Regions from separate parts of the Roseibium algae genome, predicted to be linked through region 2. Evidence: riboswitches for the same ligand, from Rfam matches in the RefSeq annotation. Region 2 holds a riboswitch; the other holds the start of a gene.
The links. A riboswitch is a leader RNA that binds a small molecule or an ion and turns the genes downstream of it on or off. The one in region 2 is predicted to bind thiamine pyrophosphate.

Region 1: it holds a riboswitch for thiamine pyrophosphate, as region 2 does, so the genes downstream of both, V6575_RS02915 (ABC transporter permease) here and V6575_RS11975 (hydroxyethylthiazole kinase) in region 2, are expected to answer to the same signal.

The regions. Positions count from the first base shown of each region.
Region 1 covers NZ_JBAKIA010000001.1:638,561-644,064, reverse strand. Annotated here, with positions in the region: gene V6575_RS02925 (adenylosuccinate synthase) at 1-270, shown strand, start outside; gene V6575_RS02920 (hypothetical protein) at 529-2,250, shown strand; TPP riboswitch at 2,321-2,426, shown strand; gene V6575_RS02915 (ABC transporter permease) at 2,574-3,329, shown strand; gene V6575_RS02910 (ABC transporter substrate-binding protein) at 3,356-4,294, shown strand; gene rpoH (RNA polymerase sigma factor RpoH) at 4,421-5,305, opposite strand; gene V6575_RS02900 (RluA family pseudouridine synthase) at 5,491-5,504, opposite strand, start outside.
Region 2 covers NZ_JBAKIA010000006.1:213,492-218,995, reverse strand. Annotated here, with positions in the region: gene V6575_RS11985 (TRAP transporter substrate-binding protein) at 172-1,281, opposite strand; gene thiD (bifunctional hydroxymethylpyrimidine kinase/phosphomethylpyrimidine kinase) at 1,283-2,086, opposite strand; gene V6575_RS11975 (hydroxyethylthiazole kinase) at 2,083-2,868, opposite strand; TPP riboswitch at 2,941-3,051, opposite strand; gene V6575_RS11970 (Lrp/AsnC ligand binding domain-containing protein) at 3,213-3,449, shown strand; gene V6575_RS11965 (DMT family transporter) at 3,458-4,483, opposite strand; gene sbmA (peptide antibiotic transporter SbmA) at 4,652-5,504, opposite strand, start outside.

The sequences.
Region 1 (5,504 bases), on a different contig from region 2:
AAGATTTGTGTTGCTTATGAACTGGATGGCGAGCGAATCGATTATCTGCCAGCCTCTCAAGGCGCACAGGAACGAGTCGTTCCGATTTACGAAACCTTGCCAGGGTGGAAAGAATCCACAGAAGGTGCACGTACCTGGGCAGAATTGCCAGCACAGGCTGTGAAATATGTTCGTCACGTTGAGGAACTTATCGGAGCTCCTGTTGCGTTGCTGTCAACCAGCCCTGAACGGGACGACACAATCTTGGTTCAGAACCCTTTCCAGGTCTAATTGTTCAAGTTTTGCAATGGTATGTCGGTATTCGCCAGCTCTCCTCGACAAGAGGAGAGCTGGCAATTTCCGTTATCCTTGTTGCCCGATGAACGATTGCATGTTCGCATGAGAAAACTGGTTTGCTTGCCAGAGCGGCGTTTCTTGAATGGCCACGGAACGTCTGGTGGCTAACAAGGGCTTCGCCTGCGCAAAAGTTTGGTATAAGCCTTTTAATACGGATGAGTTTTTACCGGCGCACAGCCGATTGGCAGGACAATGGCTGACTACTATTCCATTTTGAAAAAGACGATCGCATCGCTTCCTGAAAATAACGGTGCGGCTCGCCGCAGTGTTTATAGCCGGGCGCGGAATGCTATTGTCAATCAGCTGAAGGCCTATGAACCTGCGCTTTCACCCTCCGAGATCACAGCCGAACAGCTGCGTCTTGAAGAAGCCATTCGAAAGGTTGAAGCTGAAGCTGCACGCGAAAGCCTAGGGCTGATGCCTCAGGCGAAGCCCGCACCGCAGCCAAGCTCCTCAGAGCCTAAAGATACAGGTGCAGATGTCAGCCCGCCAATTGCTGAGCCTGTAGAGCAGCCTAAACCTGCTTTTGAAGCTCCTGCGGTTTCGTCTCGCGTGGAGCCAGAGCTGCGGCAACCTCATCCGCCTGTTTCACTTGCCTCTCCCTTGAAGGATGTGGTTGAGGAAGCTGGTAATCTTGGCGAAGCGTCGCATCAAGCGGTTCAAAACACCAAAGATGCAATGGCGGTCGAAGGACCGTCGGGACGTGATAAAGAACGGCAGGAACCTGCTTTCTCCGCTTCAAGCACTGATCAGGAAACTGAGGATGATGACTTAGCGGACGGCCGTGTTTTGCAGCGTGAGCCGCTGGTTTCTTCTGCCTCCGCCGACAATGGCCAAACCCAATCGCGCCGAAAATCGCGTGATCGTCAAAGAGCTTCTGCAACGCTGCCCGGCAACAGTGGAAAATCAAATTTCCTGCCTATAGCTCTTGTCGGAATCCTGATGGTCATCGTTCTTGTGATCGCGGGTGTTGTCTATTCCCAGCGAGACATGGTTTCAGACATGATGGCTGGAACGTCGAGTGAACCTGAAACCAGCGAAGATACCGCCCCTGTTGTTTCTGCACCTGTCGTCGAGACCGCTCCTGCGAAGACTGATGAAGCTTCGGATGCTGGCAAGAACGAAGACCGTTTGCTGGATGCCAGCGGAGAGCCAGCAGCTGCACCAGATGCGCGGACTGTGACCACGACTGTGATCACGCCTGGCGAACAAAGCGCGCCGCGCACTGTTATTCCTGCTGCGCCGACCGAGCCCGAAACGGCTACGCCTGAAGCATTGCCTCCAATGGATGCACCGGAAGTCGCAGCCGAAGACAGTGCGATTGCGGCGGTTACACCAGATACCGCCAAAGAGGTTGCTTCTATTGAGGGCGCGCAGAAGTCGATCCTCTATGAAGAGGGTGAAGATGCCAACGGGGCTGGGACTGCATCGCAGGGAACTGTTGTCTGGTCGGTCTCTGAAGCCGTGGATCTTGAGGGCGTGAAGCAGAGCGTTTTGAGTGCTGTTATCGAGATCCCGGAGCGGAATGTCTCCGTTGATATTCAGATCAAGCCGAATGATGATAAATCCTTGCCTGCGAGCCATTTGGTGGAAATCAAATTTGATTTTCCGAAAGATTTCCCTGCGGGCGAGATCGTGAATGTTCCTGGGCTTGTCATGAAGCCAACCGAGGAAGCACGGGGAGATGCCCTGATCGGGGCGTCGGTGAAAGTGTCTCCTGGCTATTTCTGGATCGCTCTGTCGAGCATCGAGAGCGAAATGGAGCGCAACATGGGCTTGCTGCGTGAACGCGGCTGGATCGATATTCCAATGTTGTATGAGAACGGAAAGCGCGGAATATTGACGCTTGAAAAAGGCGCGGATGGAACTGCTGCCGTTGAAAAGGCCGTTGCTGCCTGGCAAGCCGCCGGTTAGTTTTCTTTCCTCTGCTGTGAATTAATTCTTGCACCGGCTTGTTTTTATGAACGAGCCGGTGCATTTTTGTATTTGGTCCGAGGGGTGTTCCTGTACAGGAACTGAGATTGCTTTGAGCTGAACCCTTAGAACCTGATCCGGGTCATGCCGGCGAAGGGACGGAAGCCTTTAGCCTTATCCCGGATCTCCTATGTCGCTTTCGGTTCGTCCGAAGCTCGGAGATCCTGCTGTGTTGAATTTGTTGCGCGTTTACGCGTGTGCTCTCTTTGAAGGGCATCTGCATTCATTTGGTCGTCTACCTGGTCTCCTGGAGGTCAGGGAAGATGCGTGATTTTATTCTCGCGACAGCTCGCATAGTTGTCGGCATCTTGTGCTTTGTGGTGATGTGGGAGTTGCTTGTCCGGCTTCTCGAAATCCCGCCGTTTATGCTTCCCAGTCCTGCACGTGTTGCTGCTGCTTTTCAGGACCGCTGGGTTTTCCTTCTGTATCATGCCTCGTTGACAGCCTACGAGACATTTCTAGGCTTCGTATTCGGGGTTTTGGCAGGTACGATTTTGGCACTTGCTATGTGGCTTTCTCCACTCGCACGCCGAGCCATGTTGCCAGTTATTCTGGTGACCCAGGCACTACCTGTCTTTGCTATCGCGCCCATCCTTGTGCTCTGGCTGGGTTTTGGCCTGGCATCCAAGGTTGTCATGGCCGTGCTTGTAATCTTCTTTGCCGTCACTTCGACCTTTTTTGACGGCCTACGCCGGACAGACAGCGGGCTTGTCGATCTCGCCTGTCTTTACCGTGTGTCCCGGCTGAAGGAACTGATGTTCTTTCGTATTCCGGCTGCTCTTCCGGCCCTTGCATCCGGTATCCGCATTGCTGCTGTGTTTGCGCCTATTGGCGCGATTGTCGGCGAGTGGGTCGGGGCCAAGGGCGGGCTCGCTTTCATCATGCTTCAGAGCAATGCGCGGATGCAGGCGGACGTCATGTTTGCCGCGCTCATCCTGTTGGCCTTGATGGTTCTTACTTTACGCTTTTCCGTCGACGCACTTACGCGCCGAATGGTTCCCTGGCAGCTAGAAGACTGATGTTGCCATTCAATCGGAGTAATTTCATGAAAATACGCATCTACTCGGCAATAGCAGCCTTGGTTATGCTTGCAACGCCTGTGCAGGCCGCCGAGAAGCTGACAGTTCTCATGGACTGGTTCACCAACCCGGACCATGCACCTGTGATCGTGGCCCAGACGAAAGGCTTCTTTGAAGCCGAGGGCCTGGATGTTGAGCTGATTGAACCTGCTGATCCGTCCATGCCGCCCAAGCTTGTGGCTGCAGGCCAGGCAGATATTGCAATTTCCTATCAGCCAACCCTGCATGCGCAGATTGATGAGGGCCTGCCTCTCAAGCGTATCGGCACACTCGTTGCGACGCCGTTGAACTCTCTGATTGTTCTGGAAGATGGTCCGATCAAAGAACTGACTGACCTGAAAGGGAAAAAGGTTGGCTTTTCTGTCTCCGGCTTTGAAGATGCGATGTTGGGTCAGATGCTGAGATCTGTCGGACTGGAATTTGATGATGTTGAGCTAATCAACGTCAATTTCGCTCTGTCGCCTGCGCTGATGTCTGGTCAGGTCGATGCGGTCATTGGAGCCTATCGTAATTTTGAACTGACCCAGATCGAACTGGAAGGTAAAAAAGGGAAGGCTTTCTATCCTGAAGAAAACGGCGTTCCGGCATTTGATGAGCTTATCTATGTGGTTCACAAAGACAAAACTGGCGACCCGCGCTATGCAAAATTCATGGCGGCGATTGAAGCGGCAACCATTTATCTGATCAACCATCCTGATGACGCATGGGAGGCCTTCATCAAGGCCTATCCGAACCTTGATGATGAGCTGAACAAGCGGGCATGGACAGATACTTTGCCGAGATTTGCCTTGCGTCCTTCCGCTCTGGATGCCGGACGATATCAACGATTTTCGGAGTTCCTGGCTACAAATGGTTTGATCGAAAAGATTGTACCAGTCGAAGATTATGCGGTTGAAATTCGCTGACTGCAGCTACTTGGCCCCATCGACCAAATACAGGCCGTTCTTCAAATAGAGCCTGAGGTGATCATAGAATAAGAAAACCCCGGCCGCATGTGTGACCGGGGTCTTCTTTTGTGCCTGCTTGGAGACTTAAGCGCTTGGGCGCTCAAACTCTCTGGCGCTGTTGCGCACGGCCTTTTGAACCTTCTCAAAGGCGCGAACTTCGATCTGGCGCACACGTTCCCGGCTGACGCCGAATTCGCCTGATAGATCTTCCAGTGTAATCGGATCTTCCGACAAACGGCGCGCTTCGAAGATCCGGCGTTCACGGTCGTTTAAGACGTCCATCGCATCAGTCAGGAGCCTGCGGCGTACATCCAGTTCTTCCTGGTTTGCAAGCAAGGTTTCCTGGCTCTCGGAATCATCGACCAGCCAATCCTGCCATTCGCCAGCGTCTGCCTCTGCTCGCACTGGCGAGTTCAGGCTGGCATCGCCGCCCAGTCTCCGGTTCATGGAGATCACCTCCTCAGCGCTGACACCAAGTGTGGTCGCAATCTGGTTGACCTGATCTGGTTTCAGATCGCCTTCTTCCAGAGCCTGAATCTTGCCCTTGAGGCGACGCAGGTTGAAGAAGAGCCGTTTCTGGTTGGCGGTCGTGCCCATTTTGACAAGCGACCAGGACCTCAGGATGTATTCCTGAATTGCGGCCTTGATCCACCACATGGCATATGTGGCGAGACGGAAGCCTTTGTCGGGCTCAAATCGTTTGACGGCTTGCATGAGGCCAACATTGCCTTCGGAAACAACTTCTCCGATTGGCAATCCGTAACCGCGGTAGCCCATCGCAATCTTTGCAACGAGACGGAGGTGAGAATTCACCAGCCGTTCGGCAGCTTGCGGGTCTTCATGCTCCTTGTAGCGCTTGGCGAGCATGAACTCTTCCTGCGGCTGGAGCATTGGAAATTTTCTTATTTCGTCGAGGTAGCGGCTTAATCCGCCTTCCCCAGCAGTCAACATAGGTACATTCCGGGCCATTATATGCGCCCCTTTCTCCCGAGTTCACGTTCCCTTTTCAAAGCCGAATTGCGCAGTTCCCCCGCGCATATTAGACCGAAAAACCTTGGCGAACGTCCATTTCCGGTGCCCATGTTATGGCGCACCAACCTTTTTAATATAGGTAGGAATGCGCCATTTTCATGTGTTTTGACGCAAATGTTATTCTAAAATTTTTGTA
Region 2 (5,504 bases):
TTTTCGCAGGAACCATAAAGACTGCAGGAAATCAGGTGATGAAACCCACACAGGGAAATCGCCTGGTTCCGAATAAAAAAAGTCCCGCGACCGAGAAAATATCGATTTGAAGGCACCCGACTGGCCTTGATCACATATTGATCCGCCAAATCGGGTGCATCTGCTCAAGCCTCAAATAGAACCGTCGCGTGCCCTCAGAAAGCGCCGCACGGATACATTGCTCCAAGGAGCCAAGCGCGCCTTTGCCGCTTCATAGCTGGCGTGAATTCGTCCGCTCAGATCATCACGCGCCGCAAATTCGTCCAGAACCTCGACCGAGATCCTTCGTAATTCACTCAGCACATCATCCGGATAGAATTTTACCACCACCCCGTCTTCTTCTTGCAGCGTGGCGAGACTGCCTGCATTTTCCCACTCGCTTTCAGCCAAGGAACGTCCATTCTCGGCTTGGCAAGCCTCAAGAACGATGGCACGCAGATCTTCAGGCAGTCCATCAAGGGCCGTTTTATTAAACAGCGCCTCACCGGTTCCGTTGGGTTCATGGAACCCTGGCGCATAATAGAAATTCGTCGCTTTGTGAAAGCCCATGGCACGGTCACTCCAGGGGCCGAGAAACTCAGTGGCATCAATCACACCGGTCTGCAGCGCCTGATACAACTCGCCAGGCGGCAATGTGACGGGCGTCGCTCCCAACCTGCGCAGAACTTCACCGCCCAACCCCGGCATCCGGATTTTTAAGCCCTTGAGGTCCTCAAGCCCATTAATCTCGCGATTGAACCAGCCGCCCATTTGGACACCTGTATTCCCCGCCATCACCGCCTTGATGTTGAACGGGGCGTAGAGTTCATCCCAAAGCGCTTGCCCGCCGCCTTGTTCAATCCATGCGACATGCTCCAGCGGAAGAAGCCCGAAGGGTATAGCGGTGTAAAAAACAGCCGCAGGGGCTTTGCCCTGCCAAAAGAACGAGGCCGTGTGGCCCATATGTGCCGTGGCCGACGACACTGCATCGAACACGCCCAGCGCTGGCACGAGCTCCCCAGCGGCATAAAGACTAACCCTCATGCGCCCTTGTGACATCACACCGATCTGATCGCAGATCCGCTGTGCCGTGACACCGGGGCCCGGAAGGTTTTTCGGCCAGGAAGTGACCATTTTCCATTCAATGGTGGCCTGGTCCTCTTGCGCAAGGGCTGGAGCTGCCAAAACGGACCCTGCAGCAGCTGCAGCCATACCAAGAGCAGATCGGCGAGACAGCCCCGGTTTCATTTCTGTGTCGCTCATATCAAGATCTCCAGTAGGCATAAAAATGATGAACCGGGCCATGCCCGGACCCGATCTCAAGACTGTCTGCAGCCGCGATTGCAGCGCTGATGTACTTTTTGCCATCAGCGATCGCGTCCTCAACCGAAAGCCCTTTGGCAAGTCCTGCAGCAATCGCGGAGGAAAGCGTGCAACCGGTGCCATGGGTGTTTTTCGTGTCATAACGCTTGCCTCTAAACCATCTGGTACCGCTCTGGCTCAACAACAGATCCGCGCTCTCAGGACCAACGCCGTGACCTCCCTTGAGCAAAACGGTGCGGGCTCCGATTTCCAGGAGGCTTTCGGCCTGCCGAAGCATTTCGTCCTCGGTTTCAGCAACGTCTGCCTTCAGCATCCGCGCGGCTTCATGAAGGTTGGGCGTGACAAGATCAGCAGCAGGCATAAGTTCGCTGACCAGAACTTCAACGGCGATGTCGGCAAGAAGCTGATCCCCGGACGCAGCAACCATGACCGGATCAAGAACCACCGGCCCGGTCTCATGCTCACTCAAGCCCTTTGCCACGGCCTGTATGACCTCAGGCTGAGACAACATGCCAATCTTCGTCGCATTCACGGCAAGGTCTGAATAGACCGCATCTATCTGCGCCCGAATGAACTCAACGGGCACGTCATGAATGGCGGTAACCCCCAATGTGTTCTGGGCCGTCAAAGCAGAGATCACGCTTGCGCCATAGACACCATTGGCGGAGAAGCTTTTCAAATCGGCCTGAATTCCGGCGCCTCCCCCTGAATCCGAGCCTGCGATGGTCACAGCAATCGCCGTCATGACCCTGTTCCTTCTTGTAAATCCGATAGTTTCAAACGCCCGTCCAGCTGATCAGCATCCAGCAGATAGAGAGCATCTAGCAGCTCCGGAACCAGCGACCCCGGCCCACGCGCACGCTCTGCGGCAATTTCACCGGCGATATTGAAGACAGATAATCCCATGGCTGCGGCCAGAACCGGATCCGGCTCGACAGTCAGGAATGCCGCCATGACAGCGCCTCCGGCACAACCGGTCGCCGTGACCTGTGCCAGCAGAGGGTGGCCGTTATCAAGGCGCAAGCATTTCTGCCCATCACCGATCAGATCCTGCCGTCCACTCATGGCCAATGTCCGATCCTTGTCGGCCATATCTCCGAACGTTGCCCCCCCTGGAAACAACGCTCCAAGCTCATCCTCATTTGCCCGCAGCAATGTTGGCTTTTCAGCCAGAAGCCCCACAGCAAATTCGCATCGAACTTTGGAGCGGTGCACTTTTACAGGGTCCAGAACCACAGGTCTCCCCGCGTCTCTTGCAGCCCGCATTGCCTTGGGAATGGCAACTCTTCGGGTATCGTCCAACGTCCCAAGGTTGACCAGTAAGGCGTCTGCATTGGTAGCAAAGCCCTCCACTTCATCAACGGCGATGGTCATTGACGGAACAGCGCCAATCGCAAGGACAACATTGGCTGTGAAATACTGGGCCACCGTATTCGTCACACAGTGAACTTTTGGCGCATTTTGCCTGAGCTGATGCAAGGCAGCAGCAATCATATCACTCGTAAGGGAGACAGGAACGGTCGTCATTCAACGCCTCCCCGACAATAAACAGGAAGCATGATTATAACACCAGATACACGTCATTAAGGCTATGGAAGCCGGGTCATTCATCTCAAATCCCTCCGCCGGTATGAGCCGGATCAGGTTCAAGGAGTTGGCCTTATTGCCTCTCAGCCCGGACAGACCCGCCGGGCACCCCCATGAGATGTTGAGACAGCTAGCAAGTCATTCGGTCGATTGCAAGAGCAAGTCACCAGCTTGGATCACTTCCGCCAAACGAGCGGCCAAAGACTTGACGCCAGGCACAACAGATTGACTGCGGTCTGCAAATGGGCCATTCCGATGGAAATCAATAAAGTCGGGAGCTCCCCATGACGCCGTTTTTTGTAATGATCAAATGCCAGCTTGGCGAAACCTACAAGGTCGCCAATTCCCTTGGCGATGCAGAGATCGCCTCGGAAATCTATTCAACAAGCGGCGATTATGATCTTCTGGTGAAATTCTATGTTGAGGACGGCGCTGATATTGGCCATTTCGTCAATCAGAAAGTCCACCCAATCGCTGGAATTCAGGACACAAAAACGATCATCACCTTCAAGGCGTTTTAGCGTCAAGATCAGGACTTGGAAGGCGACGATGCGCGCCGGTTCTTCGTCCGGTCAAGGCCAAGAATATGCTCGCGGTAAATCACGAAGACACCGGCAGCAATCACAATACCCGCCCCGATAAGAACCTCTGGCATGGGCACCTCTGCAAAGAGAAAATAGCCCAGCGCTACAGCCCAGATCATGTTGGCATAATCGAACGGTGCAATCGTCGAGGCATCGGCGAACCGATAGCTCTGCGTCAACAAAATCTGACCAACGCCGCCGGACAGGCCAACCAGCAACAACAGCCCCGCGGTCTCCATATCCGGCACAACCCACGCCTGAGATGGCACCATCCAGCCCAACGGGATGGTGAGCAGGGAAAACACAGTCGCGCAGCCTGAAAACCAGGTCACGATGGTCGAAGTACGTTCACTCTCACAAAGCTTGCGAACGAAAATCATCGCAAACGCAGCAAAAAAGGCAGCGCCTGCTCCGCACAAGGCACCGATTGTCTGGCTGCCGCCATACCCCTCTTCGCCGATATGGGGCGATAGAATGACGAGAATCCCCAGGAACCCAACACCAACGGCACTCCAGCGGTAGATCCTTACTGTCTCGCGCAGAACCGCCCACGCCAGCACCACCACGATAAGAGGTGTGGCAAAGCCAATGGCCGTAGCGTCAGGCAGCGGCAACAAAGAAAAGGCCGTGAAGGACAAAATCATTGACGTCATTCCGACGGCAGAGCGCCCCAAATGTCCAAGCGGACGGGAGGTGCGAAAAGCAATCATCAGCTCGCCGCGAAAAGCCACCATGGCCAACACCGGCCACATGCCGAAAAAATTGCGGGCAAATACGATTTCCCCAACTGGTATCCGCTCGGAAGCAATTTTAAGTGCCACCACCATGACGGAAAAAACCAGGGTTGAGCCGACCTTCAATGAAATGCCGAGCAGTGGCGCAGAACGCGTCATACCAACGGGTGCTGGTCTTTTGGGCCCAACAGGTGCCGGTCCATCGGGGGCTTTCGAGGCGTCGCCTGAGAGCGGCATGGTTCACGTCCAAAAGGGACCGATGCGAGATCAACAGACAGAGAGAGGCATCGGGCCCGAGGAGCCACCCTGTCTTTCAAAAGAAACTGAAAAGCATTATGCCATCAAGAGATGCTGGCACCAGTAACCCTTATAGACATATCCGAGTCTCAACGGAAAGACAGCCCCTTAGCGCACTTCCATTAAGGCGGCGTCCCTCTCGTCAATAACCGCTTCGAACCCTTTCAAACGCTTATAAATAGACAAAAGCTCGATGATGGTTGTCCAGGAGTTGACCAGATACTGGAACGAATTGGAGACTTGGCCAAAGGCCGTCAGGATTTGCTGCAGAATGCCGTAGGTTATCGTTGCTGCCACAATCGTCGGAACAAGGATGAAATAGGTGAACAGACTATCAGCCTGGATATAAAACCCGCGGGCCAGATTGAAGTAAAGATAATGAAAATACAGCCGGAAGTAATTCCGTCTTACATTGCCGAAAAGCTCTTCCAACGTGATCGGCTCTGCCCTGTCTTCGTGGTCCTCTCCATAGACAAGTTCCTTTCGGTAAGCCGCCTCAACACGCTGATTGTGAAACTCCAGCCCCGGCAGCTTGATCCCGACCACCGCCAGCAGCAGCGTTCCGAACACGGACCACACAATGGCGGCCGTAAACAATGGTGCAGCAATCACCCCGACAATCGGCAATTCAGTGACATAGCTGGACAGGCTGTACAAGACCGGCAGAAAAGCGATCAGGGTCATCACAGCATCGATCATGGAAACGCCAAGCCCCTCCATGATAGAGGCGAACCTCATTGTGTCTTCCTGAATACGTTGAGACGCACCTTCGATATGACGGACATTGGACCATTTGCCGACGTAGTATTCATTCATGGCCGTCCGCCAGCGGAAGACATAATGGCTGACAAAAAAGCGCGTCAGTATGAAAAGCCCCATGCTGATTGTCGCAATACTGACGAAGATCAGCATCAGCGAGTAAAAATCGCCCGCCGTGATGCCATCCTCACCCTGAAGAGCA